2 regions of the Rhodococcus sp. X156 genome follow, and region 2 is predicted to be linked to the other one. Evidence: predicted binding sites of a transcription regulator. Region 2 holds the regulator's gene; the other holds the start of a gene.

Region 1 (8,397 bases), 970 kb from region 2:
GGCCTCGGCCTTGCGGCTGGCCACCACCACGTTCGCGCCGGCGCAGGTGTAGGCCTCGGCGATGGCCAGCCCGATGCCGCGGGTGCCGCCGGTGACGATGGCGGTGCGCCCAGCCAGGTCGAAGAGCCGGTTGAGCTGGTCGTGGTTCATGACTCTCCTGTGGAGGGGGACGGTGATGCCCACCGCGGTGGGCGCTTCTCCCGGAAGGCCGCGCTGGCCTCGCGGAAGTCGCTGCTGCTGCCCGCCAGGATCTGGGTGCGGTTCTCCAGCGCGATGGCTGCGTCCACGCTGGTGGCCGCGGCGTTCGCGGTGAGCACCTGCTTGGTCATCGCCAGCGCGAAGGGGCTGTGCGCCAGCAGGGTGGCCGCCAGCTCGCGTGCCGCGACGAGCAGCTGCGCGTCCGGCACCACCTGGGTGAGCAGGCCGATGCGCACCGCCTCCTCGGCGTCGAACGTGCGAGCGGTGGTGATCAGCTCGGTGGCGCGGGAGAGCCCGACCAGCCGCGGCAGCGTGTAGCTGATGCCGATGTCGCACCCGGACACGCCGATCTTGATGAACTGCACGCCGAAGGTGGCCGATGCCGCCGCGATCCGCAGGTCGCAGGCGGCGGCGAGCGCCAGTCCACCACCGAAGGCAGGGCCGTTGACCGCGGCGATCACCGTCTGCGGCAGCCGCTGCAGGCGGGGCACCAGCGAGGCGAGGTACTCCTGGGAGCGCATCCCGGCCGCTGGTCCGCTCAGCCCGGCGGCGGTGGGGGAGCGCTGCGTCTCGTCCTTGAGGTCGAGCCCGGCGCAGAAGCCTCGACCGGCGCCGGTGAGCACCACCACCCGAGCCTCGTTGTCCTGCTCCAGCAGGGCGAGCGTGGCGTGCAGCTCTTCCGCCAGGGCGAAGCTCAGGGCGTTGAGTCGCTCCGGCCGGTTCAGCGTCACCACGGCCAGGCCGGCTGCGGGACGCTCGAGCTCGACCAGGGACATGCGGCTCCAGTGTTCGTGCCGGACTATTCCGGTTCGAACCTATCTCAGGGCCGGACGACTTCGGGCCGCACTGCCGAGCGTGTCGCTGCTCGGTGCACCGCACCGCGCCCACTAGAGTTCGAACGTCTGTTCGCACCGGAGCGGGCGCTGACCAGGAGCAAAGGGGATGAGCCAGTGCGCGTGCTCGGTGTCGACCCCGGCCTGACCCGCTGCGGCTTCGGCGTGGTGGAGGGTGGCCGTGGCCGCGAGGTGTTCGCGCTGGACGTGGACGTGGTCCGCACCCCTGCAGACCTCGACCTGGCCCAGCGGCTGCTGCTCATCTCCCAGGCGGCCGAGCACTGGCTGGACGTGCACTCACCCGACGTCGTCGCGGTGGAGCGGGTGTTCAGCCAGCACAACGTGCGCACGGCCATGGGCACCGCGCAGGCCGGCGGAGTGGTGGCCCTCTCGGCGGCGCGGCGCGGCATCCCGGTCAGCTTCCACACCCCCAGCGAGGTCAAGGCCGCCGTCACCGGCAGCGGCACGGCGGGCAAGGCGCAGGTGACCACGATGGTGACCAAGCTGCTGGGCCTCAACGTCAAGCCCGCGCCCGCCGACGCCGCCGACGCGCTCGCCCTGGCCATCTGCCACTGCTGGCGAGCACCGATGATGGCCCGGTTGGCTGCTGCCGAGCAGGCGGCGGCCGAGCAGCAGCGCCGGTACCAGGAACGACTGGCCCAGGCACGAAAGGCAGGCGCTCGGTGATCTCCTCCATCCGCGGAGAGGTGTTGTCCCTGGGGCTCGACCACGCGGTGGTCGAGGTCGGCGGAGTGGGCCTGCGCGTGCACGCCACCCCGGCCACCCTGGCGGGGCTGCGCCGCGGCGACGAGGGTCGGTTGTCCACCACGCTCATCGTCCGCGAGGACGCGCTCACCCTGTACGGCTTCGGCGACGCGGAGTCCCGGGAGCTGTTCGGGCTGCTGCTCACCGTCTCCGGGGTGGGCCCGCGACTGGCCATGGCGGTGCTGTCGGTGCACGAGCCGGACGCGCTGCGCGCGGCGCTGGCCGAGGAGAACGTCACCGCGCTCACCCGGGTGCCCGGGATCGGCAAGCGCGGCGCCGAGCGGATGATCGTCGAGCTCAAGGACAAGGTGGAGAAGGTGGCCGGCGGGTCCGGGGTGCAGCACCTCGGTGGTGCCGTCCGCGAGCAGGTGCTCGACGCCCTCGTCGGCCTCGGCTTCCCGACCAAGCAGGCCGAGCAGGTGGTGGACGCCGTCCTCGCCGACGCCCCCGACCTCACCACGCCGGTGGCGCTGCGCACCGCCCTCAACGCGCTGGGCCGCAAGCGGTGACCGGGCGCGAGGAGCTCACGCCGGAGGCGCTGCCGGAGGACCGTGACGCCGAGCGCAGCCTGCGGCCCCGCAGCCTCACCGAGTTCATCGGGCAGGCCAGGGTGCGCGAGCAGCTGGAGCTGGTGCTCTCCGCGGCACAGCTGCGCGGCACACCGCCCGACCACGTGCTGCTGTCCGGCCCGCCCGGGCTGGGCAAGACCAGCCTGGCCATGATCATCGCCGAGGAGCTGGGCTCCGCGCTGCGCATCACCTCGGGTCCGGCGCTGGAGCGCGCCGGTGACCTCGCCGCCATGCTGAGCAACCTGCTCGAGGGCGACGTGCTGTTCATCGACGAGATCCACCGCATCGCGCGGCCCGCCGAGGAGATGCTGTACCTGGCGATGGAGGACTTCCGGGTGGACGTGGTGGTGGGCAAGGGCCCCGGTGCCACGTCCATCCCGCTGGAGGTCGCCCCGTTCACGCTGGTGGGCGCCACCACCCGCTCCGGGGCGCTGACCGGTCCGCTGCGCGACCGCTTCGGCTTCACCGCGCACATGGAGTTCTACGAGCCGGCCGAGCTCGAGCTGGTCATCCGCCGCTCCGCGGGCATTCTCGGGGTGCAGCTCGACCCCGGTGGGGCGAAGGAGATCGCCGGGCGCTCCCGGGGTACTCCGCGCATCGCCAACCGGCTGCTGCGCCGGGTGCGCGACTTCGCCGACGTCCGCGCGGACGGGGTGGTCACCCGGGAGGTCGCCCGGGCGGCGCTGGCCGTCTACGACGTGGACGAGCTGGGCCTGGACCGGCTGGACAAGGCAGTGCTGGGCGCGCTGGTGCGCAGCTTCGGCGGGGGGCCGGTCGGCGTGGCCACCCTGGCCGTGGCCGTGGGTGAGGAGCCCGCCACCGTGGAAGCGGTCTGCGAGCCGTTCCTGGTGCGCGCCGGTATGCTCGCCCGCACCCCGCGGGGCCGGGTGGCCACCGCCGCTGCCTGGGCGCACCTGGGTCTGGTGCCGCCGCCGGACGCGGTCAGCGGCGGCACGCCCGAACCGCCGCTGTTCGACTGACGCGGGGGTGCCGCAGGCGGCTAATGGCACACTTGGGTGTTGGTCGGGCGATACTGCCCGATCCAGTCAACCTAAGGATCCACTCTGATGGAAAACTTGATCCTCCCGCTCCTGCTGGTCGCGCTGGTCCTGCCGATGTTCCTGGGACGCCGCCGCCAGCAGAAGGTGCTGCAGGAGGCGCAGGAGTTCCAGGACTCCCTGAGCGTCGGTGACCGGATCATGACCACCGCTGGCCTGTACGCCACCGTGGTAGCCCTGGACGAGGAGACCGTGGAGCTGGAGATCGCTCCCGGCGTGGTCACCACCTGGAACCGCATGGTCGTCAGGGAGCGTGTCTCCGACACCGCCGCCGACGTCCCCGACGTGTACGACTACTCCGACGAGCTCGACGCGAGCCACGACGCGTCCCGTCCGGACCTGGTCAAGCGCGACACCACGGCCTGACCCGCACCGGCCCGGTGCACGCAGCGTGAACAGGGCCTTCACCTGCACACAGGTACGCTCTGCCGGCGCTCGCGGTCGCAGAGCGCACGACGTGGCGGGCTGCACCCCATGATGAAGCGAACCTGAGGAGAGTTACCGAACGTGGCACCACCGGCAGGGCAGATCCGCCCCGTTCGCTACCTGGCCATCTTCGTGGCGATCGTGGCGGCGCTCTACTGTCTGGTGTTCTTCACCGGCGACCGCAAGCCCACCCCGAAGCTCGGCATCGACTTGCAGGGCGGTACCCGGGTCACGTTGACCGCGCGAACCCCCAACGGCGAGGCGCCCAGCCAGGAGAGCCTCAACACCGCCCGGGAGATCATCGAGAACCGGGTGAACGGCATCGGGGTGTCCGGCTCCGAGGTGATCATCGACGGGTCGAACCTGGTGATCACCGTGCCGGGAGACGACGGCGCCCAGGCCAAGGCCCTCGGGCAGACCGCGCAGCTGTACTTCCGTGGCGTGCAGACCGAGGTGGCCGCGACCCCGCCGGCCACCACCGCGCCGACCACTCCGGCTCCGGCCCCGGCGACCACGCCCCCTGCGCCCGCGGTGACCTCCGAGGCGCCCGCACCCACCACCGCCCCGCCCCCGACGCCGCAGGGCCGTCCGGTGCCCGCGCAGGATCCGAGCATCCCGCCCGAGCCCACCACGGTCGCCCCTGCGCCGACCACCGCTGCCCCCGCACCCACCACGGCTGCCCCCGCACCCACCCCCTCTGCGCCCGCCCCGGAAGCGCCCGCCGTCACGACCACTCCGCCGGCCGCCACCCCCGCACCGGTGCCGGGCAGCGAGGCGGCCAGGGTCGCCGGCGAGATCGCCGCTGCCAAGGCGCAGCGCCAGAGCACCGACGCGGCGGTCCAGCAGCAGGCGCTGACCACGCTGGACTGCTCCGTGGCCGACGTCCTCGCCGGCAACGACGACCCGGCCCTGCCGCTGGTCACCTGCGGCGCCGACGGACTGGCCAAGTACGTCCTGACCCCGGCCTTCCTCAAGGGCAGCGACATCAAGGACGCCACGTCCTCGGTGGCCTCCGGCGGGGTCGGCTTCGAGGTCCAGCTGACCTTCACCGGTGAGGGCGGCAACATCTGGGCCGCCTACACCGCCCAGAACGTGGGCAAGCAGGCCGCGTTCGTGCTCGACAGCGAGGTGGTCAGCGCCCCGCGGATCAACTCCGCGATCACCGGCGGCGTCACCTCGATCACCGGCAAGTTCAGCCAGCCGCAGGCCGAGGAGCTAGCCAACACCCTGAAGTACGGCTCGCTCCCGCTGTCGTTCAACCAGTCGGAGGCGCAGACGGTCTCGGCCAGCCTGGGCCTGGCCTCGCTCAAGGCGGGCCTGCTGGCGGGTGGCATCGGCCTGATCCTGGTGCTCATCTACTGCCTGCTGTACTACCGGCTGCTCGGCGTGCTCACCGCGCTGTCGCTGATCCTGTCCGGCGTGGTCATCTACGCCGTGCTGGTCCTGCTCGGCCGCTACATCGGCTTCACCCTGGACCTCGCCGGCATCGCCGGGTTCATCGTGGCCATCGGCATCACCGCGGACTCGTTCGTGGTGTTCTTCGAACGGTTGAAGGACGAGGTGCGGGAGGGCCGCAGCTTCCGGTCGGCGGTGCCCCGCGGCTGGGTCCGTGCTCGGCGCACCATCCTCTCCGCTGACGCGGTGAGCTTCCTGGCCGCGGCGGTGCTGTACGTGCTCGCCGTCGGGCAGGTCAAGGGCTTCGCGTTCACCCTCGGCATGTCCACCGTGCTCGACCTGATCGTGGTCTTCCTGGTCACCCACCCGCTGGTGGCGATGGCGTCCAAGAACGCCTTCCTGTCCCGGCCCGAGCTCACCGGGCTGGGCTCGGTGCAGGCGCAGGCCAAGCAACGCAAGCAGCTCGCCGCCGCCGGCGCACGCCCGAAGGAGGCCTGAGCATGTCCGAGACCCCAGACCCCCAGGGCAGCACCACCCAGAGCGGTGAGAGCCTCAACGGCGACGAGAACGGTGGCTCCCTGAACGGCGGAGTCGACACCCGTGACCCGGTGACCCGCAAGAACGTCATGACCCGGCTCTACTCCGGCACGGGCGCGTTCGACATCATCGGCAACCGGCGTCGCTGGTACGTCATCACCGCAGTCCTGGTGCTGGTCTGCCTCGGCTCCATCATCTTCCGGGGCTTCAACCTCGGCATCGACTTCGAGGGCGGCACCCAGATCCAGTTCCCCGCCGGCGGTGCCACGGTCTCCGAGGTCGAGGAGGTGTACTCGGCGGTCATCGGCACCGACCCGGTGACCGTGCAGACGGTGGGCTCCGGCGGCTCCAGCACCATCCAGATCCGTTCCGAGACCCTCGACGCCAACCAGGTGGACGGGCTGCGCCAGGCGCTCTTCGACGCCTTCCGCCCGGCGCCGGCCGGCGGTGAGCCGAGCCTGGCCGCCATCAGCGACACGGCGGTGAGCGACACCTGGGGCAGCGAGATCACCCAGAAGGCGATCGTCGCGCTGATCGTGTTCCTGGTGCTGGTCGGCATCTTCATCGGCATCGTCTTCGAGCGGGACATGGCCATCGCGGCGCTCGCCGCTCTGGCCCAGGACCTCATCGTCACCGCAGGCGTGTACTCCCTCATCGGGTTCGAGGTCACCCCGGGCACGGTGATCGGTCTGCTGACCATTCTCGGCTTCTCGCTCTACGACACCGTCGTGGTGTTCGACAAGGTGCACGAGACCACCCGCGGGGTGCTGCACCTGACCCGGCGGACCTACGCCGAGCAGGCCAACCTGGCGGTCAACCAGACCATCGTCCGGTCGGTGAACACCACGGTGATCGCGGTGCTGCCGGTGCTCGGGCTGCTGGTGATCGGCGTGTGGCTGCTCGGGGTCGGCACGCTCAAGGACCTGGCACTGGTGCAGCTCACCGGCCTGGTCGTGGGCACCTTCTCCTCGATCTTCCTGGCCACGCCGCTGGTGGTGACGCTGCGCGAGCGCAAGGGCGAGGTGGCGGTGCACACCAAGAAGGTGCTGGCCCGGCGCAAGGCGCTTGCGGCCAAGCAGGCGGGTGCGCCGGAGGCCGCCGTGGTCGGCGGTGCTGACGTCGCTGCCGTGCGTGCCACCACGGCCACCACGACCCCGCGCACCCCGGTGCGCCCCACTCGCCCGACCAAGCCCAACCAGAAGCGGGGGAGCGCGCCCAGCACGGGTGCGCGTCCCACTGGAAAGCGGAAGCGATGAGCCTCACCAACGACCTCGACGTGCGGCGCAGCGCGGCGGAGCACGTCCGGCGACTCACCCGGGTGGTCGCGGACTTTCCCGTCCCCGGCGTGCTGTTCTCCGACCTCACCCCGGTGTTCGCCGACGGTCCCGCGCTGGCCGCGGTGATCGCCGCGCTGGCCGAGGACGCCCAGGGCGTGGACCTGGTGGCGGGCATCGACGCACGTGGCTTTCTGCTCGGCTCCGGGGTGGCCCTGGCGCTGGGCGTCGGGGTGCTGCCGGTGCGCAAGGCCGGCAAGCTCCCGCCGCCGGTGCACTCGCAGAGCTACGACCTCGAGTACGGCAAGGCGACCCTCGAGGTGCCGGCCGCGGCGGTGGACCTGCACGGTCGCCGGGTGCTGGTGGTGGACGACGTGCTGGCCACCGGCGGGACCCTGGCCGCGTCGGTGCGGCTGCTGCGGCGGTGCGGAGCCGAGGTCACCACGGCTGCGGCCGTCCTGGAGGTTCCCGGTCTGGGTGGGCGCGAGCTGCTCACCGACGGTCCCGAAGAGGGACGTGCCCCGCTCGTCTGTGTCGTCCCTGCCTGAGGTTTACTCTCGACACCGTGACGGTGTGACCGTTGCGTGATGACGGCATGCCGTTCCAGGCATTGGGCAGGAGGTGGAAGTGGTGAGCCACGACGTGCAACCGGTGTCCACCGAGAACGGTGATGGCGCGGGAGCTGTTGCGGAGACCCCGCCCCCGTCCAGCACCTCGTCGGCCTCGCGCCGCGTGCGTGCCCGCCTGGCCCGGCGCATCACCGCGCAGCGTGGGGGTGCCGTCAAGCCGGTGCTCGAGCCGCTGGCGACGCTGCACCGGTCGCTGCACCCCAAGGCGGACCTGGTCACCCTGCAGCGCGCCTACGACGCCGCGGAGGCCCACCACGAGGGCCAGATGCGCAAGTCTGGCGACCACTACATCACCCACCCGCTGGCGGTGGCGACCATCCTGGCCGAGCTGGGGATGGACACCACCACGCTGATCGCTGCCCTGCTGCACGACACCGTGGAGGACACCGGCTACTCGCTGGACGAGCTGCGCCGCGACTTCGGCGACGAGGTGGCGCACCTGGTGGACGGGGTCACCAAGCTGGACAAGGTGGCGCTGGGCAGCGCCGCTGAGGCAGAGACCATCCGCAAGATGATCATCGCGATGGCCCGCGACCCCCGCGTGCTGGTGATCAAGGTGGCCGACCGGCTGCACAACATGCGCACCATGCGGTTCCTGCCGCCGGAGAAGCAGGTGCGCAAGGCGCGCGAGACCCTCGAGGTCATCGCCCCGCTGGCGCACCGGCTGGGAATGGCGACGGTCAAGTGGGAGCTGGAGGACCTGGCGTTCGCCA
Region 2 (8,397 bases):
CGCGCTGCTGACCGCGCTGGGCGAGACCGAGTTGCGCCACACGCCCGGCACCGGCCGAATCGCCTACTCGAACCTCGGTGCGGGCGTGCTGGGCCACGCGCTGGTCGCCGCCGCTGCGCGCCATGACTTCGGTGAGTTGGTGCAGTCACGGATCTGCGAGCCGCTCGGAATGGTCGACACCGTGCTCCTCCCCAACCGGGAGCAGGCGCAGCGGGAGGCCGACGGCCACCGCCGGCGCCGGCGTACCACCGGCCACTGGGAGGTCGCCGGCCTGCCCGGCGCGGGTGCGCTGCGCTCCACAGCCACCGACATGCTCACCTTCCTGCACGCCCAGCTCCGCCCGGACGCCACCCCGCTGGGACCGGCGATCGCACTCACCCACCCGGAGCGCCGGCCCGGCAAGAGACTCGGCATCGGGCTCGGCTGGCTGCGAGTGCCGATCAGCGGCGACCACATCATGCTCTGGCACAACGGCGGCACCGGCGGCTTCCGAGCGGTCGCTGGGTTCGTGCCGGCCGCCGGGGTGGGTGTGGTCGTGTTGGCGAACGACCTGCGCAGCGTCGACCGCGTCGGCCTCGAGCTGCTCACTGCACTCAGCACATAGCCGGCAGCTCCTGCGGCTCCGGCAGCGTGGCCATCAAGGGTCGGTCCCCTCCTGACGTCGCTCAGTGCACGCCCGATGATGTCCGGTTCGCCACCAGGGTTGCACTCCAGCGCACCGGCCCCTGGCTCTGGCAATGGGGCCGCCCCGGCCGCGCGAGGCGGCCGGGGCGGCTGAGAGGAGCTACTTGCCAAGTTCAGACGAGTTGCCGAGCTTGGCAAGAAAATGTCACCGCAAGCCGAAGTGACATCCCGGCAAGCCCCCCGGGACATCCCGGCGAGCCCGCCGGGACATCCCGGCAAGCCTCGCCGTCAGCTGCAGCCGCTGGTGGAGCCGCAGCCCTCGCAGACGTAGCAGGAGCCGGCCGGGCGCATCTTGGTGCCGCAGGTGAAGCACAGCGGCGCGTCGGTGGCCATGCCCATCACCAGCTCCAGCAGCTCAGCCGAGCTGCCGACACCACCCGGGGCGGGCGAGGCCACGGCCACCTCGTCCGGGTCGACGGTGGGCTCGGTGCCCACGCCGGAGCGCAGACCCTCCACGTCCACCTCGGCCGGGGCACCGGTGCCGTAGTCGGTGGCCGCCACCTTGGCCGAGCGCTCCTCCGCGGAGTAGATGCCCAGCTCGGCGCGCTTCTCCGCCGGCAGGTGGTCCAGCGCCAGGCGACGGAACAGGTAGTCCACCACCGAGGTCGCGATGCGCACGTCCGGGTCGTCGGTCATGCCCGACGGCTCGAAGCGCATGTTCACGAACTTGGACACGTAGGTCTCCAGCGGCACGCCGTACTGCAGCGCGATGGAGATGGCCATGGAGAAGGCGTCCATCACCCCGGAGAGGGTGGAGCCCTGCTTGCTCATCTTGACGAAGATCTCGCCCACGTGGCCGTCGGGGTAGTTGCCCGCCGTCACGTAGCCCTCGGCGCCACCGACGGCGAAGGACACCGTCTGGCCGTTGCGCTTCTTGGGCAGGCGCTTGCGGGTGGGCGCGGCCTCCACGATCTCGGTGACCACGGTCTTGTTGGAGCTGGCCGAGCCCGAGCTGCCGGCGGACAGCGGCTGGCCCACCTTGCAGTTGTCGCGGTAGATGGCCAGCGCCTTGATGCCCAGCTTCCAGCTGTCGAAGTAGATGCCCTCGACCTCCTCGACGGTGGCCGTCTCCGGCATGTTCACCGTCTTGGAGATGGCACCGGACAGGAACGGCTGGGCCGCTGCCATCATCCGGACGTGGCCCATCGGGGCGATGGCCCGGGCACCCATGGCGCAGTCGAACACCTCGTAGTGCTCCGGGCGCAGGCCGGGAGCGTCGATGACGTGGCCCTTGGCCGCGATGTGCTCGACGATGGCCTCGACCTGCTCGGGCTGGTAGCCCAGCGAGGTCAGCGCGCGCGGCACCGTCTGGTTGACGATCTGCATGGAGCCGCCGCCGACCAGCTTCTTGAACTTGACCAGCGAGAAGTCCGGCTCGATGCCGGTGGTGTCGCAGTCCATCATGAAGCCGATGGTGCCGGTGGGCGCCAGGACGCTGGCCTGGGCGTTGCGCCAGCCGTTGGCGGCACCGATCTTGAGGCCCTCCTGCCACACCGCGGTGGCCGCCTTGTGCACGGCAGCGTCGGTGCGGTGCAGGGTGCGCACCTGGTCGTTGGCCGCGGCGTGCTTGCGCATGACGCGCTGGTGCGCCTCGGCGTTGCGGGCGTAGCCCTCGTACGGGCCGACCACGCCGGCCATTTCGGCGGAGCGCTTGTAGGCGGCACCGGTCATCAGCGAGGTGATGGACGCGGCGAGCGCCCGGCCACCCTCGGAGTCGTAGGCGTGGCCGGTGGCCATGAGCAGCGCGCCCAGGTTGGCGTAGCCGATGCCCAGCTGACGGAACTTGCGGGTGGTGTCCCCGATGGGCTCGGTGGGGAAGTCGGCGAAGCAGATGGAGATGTCCATCGCGGTGATGATGATCTCGACGGCCTTGGCGAAGGTGGCCGCGTCGAAGCCGCCGTCGTCGGTCAGGAACTTCATCAGGTTCAGCGACGCCAGGTTGCAGCTGGAGTTGTCCAGGTGCATGTACTCGCTGCAGGGGTTGGAGGCGCTGATGCGGCCCGACTCGGGGCAGGTGTGCCAGTCGTTGATGGTGTCGTCGTACTGGATGCCCGGGTCGGCGCACTCCCACGCGGCGGTGGCGATGGAGCGGAACAGCGTCTTGGCGTCCACCGTCTCGATGACGTCGCCGGTGTCGCGGGCGCGCAGACCGAACTCGCTGCTGTTCTCCACCGCGCGCATGAACTCGTCGCTGACGCGCACCGAGTTGTTGGCGTTCTGGTACTGCACGCTGGTGATGTCGGCGCCACCGAGGTCCATGTCGTAACCGGCGTCGCGGAGAACGCGGATCTTGTTCTCCTCCTTGGCCTTGGTCTCGACGAACTCCTGGATGTCGGGGTGGTCGACGTCGAGGACGACCATCTTGGCCGCGCGGCGGGTGGCGCCACCGGACTTGATGGTGCCGGCGGAGGCGTCGGCACCACGCATGAAGCTGACCGGGCCGGAGGCGGTGCCGCCGGAGGACAGCAGCTCCTTGGAGGAGCGGATGCGGGAGAGGTTCAGGCCGGCGCCGGAGCCGCCCTTGAAGATCATCCCCTCTTCCTTGTACCAGTTCAGGATCGAGTCCATGGTGTCGTCCACCGCGAGGATGAAGCAGGCGCTGACCTGCTGCGGCGAGGCGGTGCCGACGTTGAACCACACCGGGGAGTTGAAGCTGAAGACCTGGTTGAGCAGCATCCAGGTGAGCTCGTGGGAGAAGATCTCCGCGTCCTCGTCGGAGGCGAAGTAGCCGTGCTCCAGGCCGGCCTTGGTGTAGGTGTCCACCACGCGGTTGAGCAGCTGGCGCAGGCTGCGCTCGCGGGTGTCCGAGCCGGCCGCCCCGCGGAAGTACTTGCTGGTGACGATGTTGACGGCGTTGAGCGACCAGCTCTCGGGGAACTCCACCCCGCGCTGCTCGAAGTTCACCGTGCCGTCGCGCCAGTTGGTCATGACCACGTCGCGCTGGGCCCAGGTGACCTCGTCGTAGGGGTGCACGCCCGCAGTGGTGTAGACCCGCTCCATCCGAACGCCGGCCTTGCGGTTCTGCTTGCCGCCCTTGGCCGAGCGGCTGCTCGAACCGGATGTGTGGGCTCCGACGGTCTCCGTCATGGGATGGGCCTCTCTCTCACTGCTGCTGCTCTGGTCTGGCGTTGCTGAATGGGGTGGGAAACCGGCACGAGTGCCGGTGGGGTGCTGTGGGGTGGCCGCCGGCCGCCTGCGCCGCAGACGGTGCGGGACTACTCGGAGACGCCGTCCGCGTGCGGCGCGTGCTGACGCAGCGCGCGGATCTCCTTCTCGAAGTCGTCGGCGGAGGTGAAGGAGCGGTAGACGGAGGCGAACCGCAGGTAGGCGACCTCGTCGAGCTCACGCAGCGGACCGAGGATGGCCAGGCCGACCTCGTGGCTGGGGATCTCGGCCGATCCCCCGGCCCGCACCTGGTCCTCCACCTGCTGGGCCAGCAGGCTGAGCGCGTCGTCGTTGACGGGTCGGCCCTGGCAGGCGCGACGCACGCCCACCATCACCTTGTCGCGGCTGAAGGGCTCGGTGACGCCGCTGCGCTTGACCACCGACAGCACCGCGTTCTCCACCGTGGTGAAGCGCCGCCCGCACTCCGGGCACGCGCGACGGCGGCGGATGGCCTGGCCGTCCTCGACCTCGCGCGAGTCGACCACGCGAGAGTCGGAGTGACGACAGAACGGACAGTGCACGACATCCCCTTCTCGGACGACAAGCCCCGCTGCCCGCAGGCCGTCGGAGCACGCCAAGCTAGGGCGTGGGTGTGGACGGATCCGTGGACAACCTGTGGATCCCCCTACACAGTGGGACCCCAACCTGTGGACTAACCACATCTATGTAACTACTAGATGTTGTGGTCATGACCGTAATCCCCACTAGGCCCCGATGCAAGCCATCGGCAACGGATTTTGTGTCTCCCCAGCCCGATCGGCGTGTCCGCCTCGCGGAGACGGTGTGCCACCAGCAGTCCGGCGGGGTCGACGGCGCCAGCACGTGTCCAGCGTCATCCGCCGACGGGCACGACCAACGACTGGCCGGGGCGCACGGCGACCGTGTCCAGGGCGTTGAGATCGACGATGCGCTGCACCATGGCCGCCGCGGGCACCCCCGGGGCCGAGCGCACCGCCACCGCGGACAGGCTCTCCCCGGCGCGCACCTGGGTGACGGCCGTCTGCGTGGGCATGGGGGCGTCGCCGCCTCCCCCCAGGGTCACCACGGCGAGCACGCCGAGCGCGAGCGCGCCGGCGAGCACGGCGCCGGTGACCACCAGGCGCAGGCGCACCTGAGCCGGGGACGGCCGAGTGACCCGCGGCGTGCAGGCCGTCCGGCGGAGCGGGGCGGTGCCGTACTCGACCAGGCGCCCAGCCGGGCGGCGGCGGGCGACCTCGCGGGGACGGCGGGTGCGCCGGGGCGCCTCCACGGTGCGCGCCGCCCCAGCGTCCCCGGCCCGCAGGGAGCCCAGCGAGCGCAGCTCACGCTCGAGCTCGAACAGGTCGGCGCGGCGTCGCGGGTCAACCAGCAGGGAGTCAGTGAGACGTGAGCCAGCGAGACGTGGGTGTGCGTTGCGAACGCCCGCGCGGTGCAGGGTGGAGCGGCGATCAGCCAGATCGAGCATGTCAACCTCCCGTGTCGAACAGGCGTTCGATTCGAACGTCTGGTCGATGTCTACCAGGGGCGACCGACAAAATCGAGAGCTGTCGGCGTGTTGATCGAACAGGTGTTTGAATGTCACCTGCTGCAGGACTAAGTTCGAATCACCAGAACACCACCGCACTTTGGCGAAGTTCCGCAGGTGGACGCACACCCGCGCGGCCTCGTCGCAGAGCACCGGACCACTCGCGGTTCCCCACAGGAGGCATCACACGATGAGCAGCCACACTCCCGGCGCCCCGACCACGGCGGGTGCCGCTCCGGGTGCCACCGCCGAGGAGACCGCCGACCTGTCGGCCGCCGCCGCCGGCCTCACGCCGCGCCAGCGCAAGGTGCTCGAGGTGATCCGGGACTCGGTCGAGGTGCGGGGCTACCCGCCCAGCGTCCGCGAGATCGGCGAGGCCGTCGGCCTCACCTCCACCTCATCGGTGTCCCACCAGCTCAAGGCGTTGGAGCGCAAGGGGTTTCTCCGACGCGACCCCAACCGCCCGCGGGCGGTGGACGTGCGGATGCCCGAGGACCTGGCCAACCAGGCGGCTGCGGCCACCACCGGTGAGGGCGGCAGCGTGCTGCAGCAGATGCCCACCCCCACCTTTGTGCCGGTGCTGGGCCGCATCGCCGCCGGTGGCCCCATCCTGGCCGAGCAGGCGGTGGAAGAGGTCTTCCCCCTCCCCCGCGAGCTGGTGGGCGACGGCACCCTGTTCATGCTCCGCGTGGTCGGCGAGTCGATGATCGACGCGGCGATCTGCGACGGCGACTGGGTGGTGGTGCGCCAGCAGAACGTCGCCGAGAACGGTGACGTCGTGGCCGCCATGATCGACGGCGAGGCCACCGTCAAGACGTTCAAGCGCCGAGACGGCGAGGTGTGGCTGATGCCGCACAACGCCGCCTTCGAGCCCATCCCCGGCAACGAGGCCACCGTGCTCGGCAAGGTGGTCTCGGTGATGCGCAAGCTCTAGGCGGGCACCTGCGGGCTGGCGAACTCCACCAGCGCCGCTCCGAGGTCGGCACGCACCCGCGCCCGCAGGTGCGTGCCCTCGGGCTGGTGGGTCTCCTCGAGCACCTCCCCCTCGGAGTGCACCCGCGCGACCAGCTCACCGCGGGTGAAGGGCACGAGCACGTCCACCTCCACCTCCGGGTGCGGCATCAGCTCGACCAGCCGCTGCCGCAGCTCGTCCATGCCCTCCCCGGTGTGGGCGGAGACGAAGACCGCGTCCGGCATCAGGTTGCGCAGCTGCGCCAGCACCACCGGGTCGGCCACGTCCACCTTGTTCACCACGATCAGCTCCGGCGGCAGCCCGGTCTTGCGCTCGTCGGCCACCTCCACCAGCACCTGGCGCACCGCGGCCACCTGCTGGGTGGGCTGCGGGTCCGACCCGTCCACCACGTGCAGCAGCAGGTCGGCGTCGGCGACCTCCTCCAGGGTGGAGCGGAACGCCTCGATCAGCTGGGTGGGCAGGTGCCGCACGAACCCCACCGTGTCGGTGAGCACGTACTCGCGACCGTCGGCCAGCTCGGACCGGCGCGTGGTGGGGTCGAGGGTGGCGAACAGCGCGTTCTGCACCAGCACCCCGGCACCGGTGAGGGCGTTGAGCAGGCTGGACTTGCCGGCGTTGGTGTAGCCGGCGATGGCCACGCTGGGCACCTCGTTGCGGCGGCGGCTGTCGCGCTTGGTGTCGCGCGCCTGCTTCATGCCCTTGATCTCCCGACGCAGCTTGGCCATCCGCTCGCGGATGCGTCGCCGGTCGGTCTCGATCTTGGTCTCACCAGGTCCACGCAGACCCACCCCGCCGGCACTGCCGCCGGCACCGCCGGCCTGCCGGGACATCGACTCACCCCAGCCGCGCAGGCGGGGAAGCATGTACTGCATCTGGGCCAGCGCCACCTGCGCCTTGCCCTCGCGGGACGTGGCGTGCTGGGCGAAGATGTCCAGGATCAGCGCGGTGCGGTCCACCACCTTGACCTTGACCACCTTCTCCAGCGCGTTCAGCTGCGCCGGGGTCAGCTCGCCGTCGCAGATCACGGTGTCCGCGCCGGTGGCCACCACGATGTCGCGCAGCTCGGCAGCCTTGCCGGAGCCGATGTAGGTGGCCGGGTCGGGCTTGTCGCGCCGCTGGACCAGGCCCTCGAGCACCTCCGAGCCGGCGGTCTCGGCCAGCGCGGCCAGCTCGGCCAGGCTCAGCTCGGCGTCCTCGGCGGTGCTGCCCTGCATCCAGACACCGACGAGCACGACGCGCTCCAGGCGGAGCTGGCGGTACTCGACCTCGGTGACGTCGGTGAGCTCGGTGGACAGCCCGGCGACGCGGCGCAACGAGGTGCGCTCCTGCAGCTGCATCTCGCCGACCGAGGGGTCGTGATCGGGGCCCGGGGAGAAGGTGTCTCCGGAGGCGCCGTCCGGGGACTCGGCCTCGCCGAGGGGAACCTCGTCGAAGGGGGCACCGTCCGCGGCAGCGGCGTCGATGGGGGCATCTGTGTCGTGGTCGTCCCACGTGGATGAGTTCGTCATACAACGTCCATGGTCCCACGGAACGCGATGATTGCCCACTGAGATATGCCCAGGGCAGAACCTATGCCGGGGCGGCCCACCAGTGCGGGTCGATGCTGCCGTGCGCCAGCAGCACGGACGGGCCGCGCAGGTGGCTGGTGTGCTCGGAGATGCTCACCCGCACCTGTCCGCCGAGCACGTTCACCGCCACGTCCCCGGTGCTCGCCCCCGCGACCTTGAGGGCGGCGACCGCAGCGGCGACGGTGCCGGTGCCGCAGGAGCGGGTCTCCCCCACCCCGCGCTCGTGCACCCGCATGTGCACCTCGCCCCCGGCCAGCGGGCTGACGAGCTCGATGTTCACCCCGTGCGGGAAGAGCGTGGCGTCGAAGCCGGGCTGGGTGCTCAGGTCGAAGGTGCTGAGGTCGCGGTCGGTGACGCAGGCCAGGTGCGGGTTGCCCAGGTCCACGGCCACGCCGCCGAAGAGCTCCCCGGCCAGGGCGGCGGTGCCGCCGCCGAGCACCCGGGCCGGGCCCATGTCCACGGTCACCTCGCCGAACGCGCCGTCGCCGGCGTGCACCACCACC

What was found. The regulator LexA, encoded in region 2, represses DNA repair genes until DNA is damaged. The targets are predictions, from matches to a motif close to CGAACANNTGTTCG.
Region 1: a site for LexA is predicted at 1,094-1,107, ahead of ruvC (crossover junction endodeoxyribonuclease RuvC). Genes of this name have one in related genera too.

The regions. Positions count from the first base shown of each region.
Region 1 is NZ_CP034766.1:2,057,234-2,065,630, reverse strand. Features, by position in the region: gene ELX43_RS09735 (SDR family oxidoreductase) at 1-150, opposite strand, end outside; gene ELX43_RS09730 (enoyl-CoA hydratase-related protein) at 147-974, opposite strand; gene ruvC (crossover junction endodeoxyribonuclease RuvC) at 1,149-1,718, shown strand; gene ruvA (Holliday junction branch migration protein RuvA) at 1,715-2,305, shown strand; gene ruvB (Holliday junction branch migration DNA helicase RuvB) at 2,302-3,345, shown strand; gene yajC (preprotein translocase subunit YajC) at 3,433-3,789, shown strand; gene secD (protein translocase subunit SecD) at 3,931-5,742, shown strand; gene secF (protein translocase subunit SecF) at 5,871-7,037, shown strand; gene ELX43_RS09695 (adenine phosphoribosyltransferase) at 7,034-7,603, shown strand; partial or broken gene ELX43_RS09690 (RelA/SpoT family protein) at 7,767-8,397, shown strand, end outside.
Region 2 is NZ_CP034766.1:1,082,279-1,090,675, reverse strand. Features, by position in the region: gene ELX43_RS05195 (serine hydrolase domain-containing protein) at 1-604, shown strand, start outside; gene ELX43_RS05190 (vitamin B12-dependent ribonucleotide reductase) at 913-3,771, opposite strand; gene nrdR (transcriptional regulator NrdR) at 3,900-4,370, opposite strand; gene ELX43_RS05180 (LysM peptidoglycan-binding domain-containing protein) at 4,682-5,293, opposite strand; gene lexA (transcriptional repressor LexA) at 5,544-6,287, shown strand; gene hflX (GTPase HflX) at 6,284-7,663, opposite strand; gene dapF (diaminopimelate epimerase) at 7,896-8,397, opposite strand, start outside.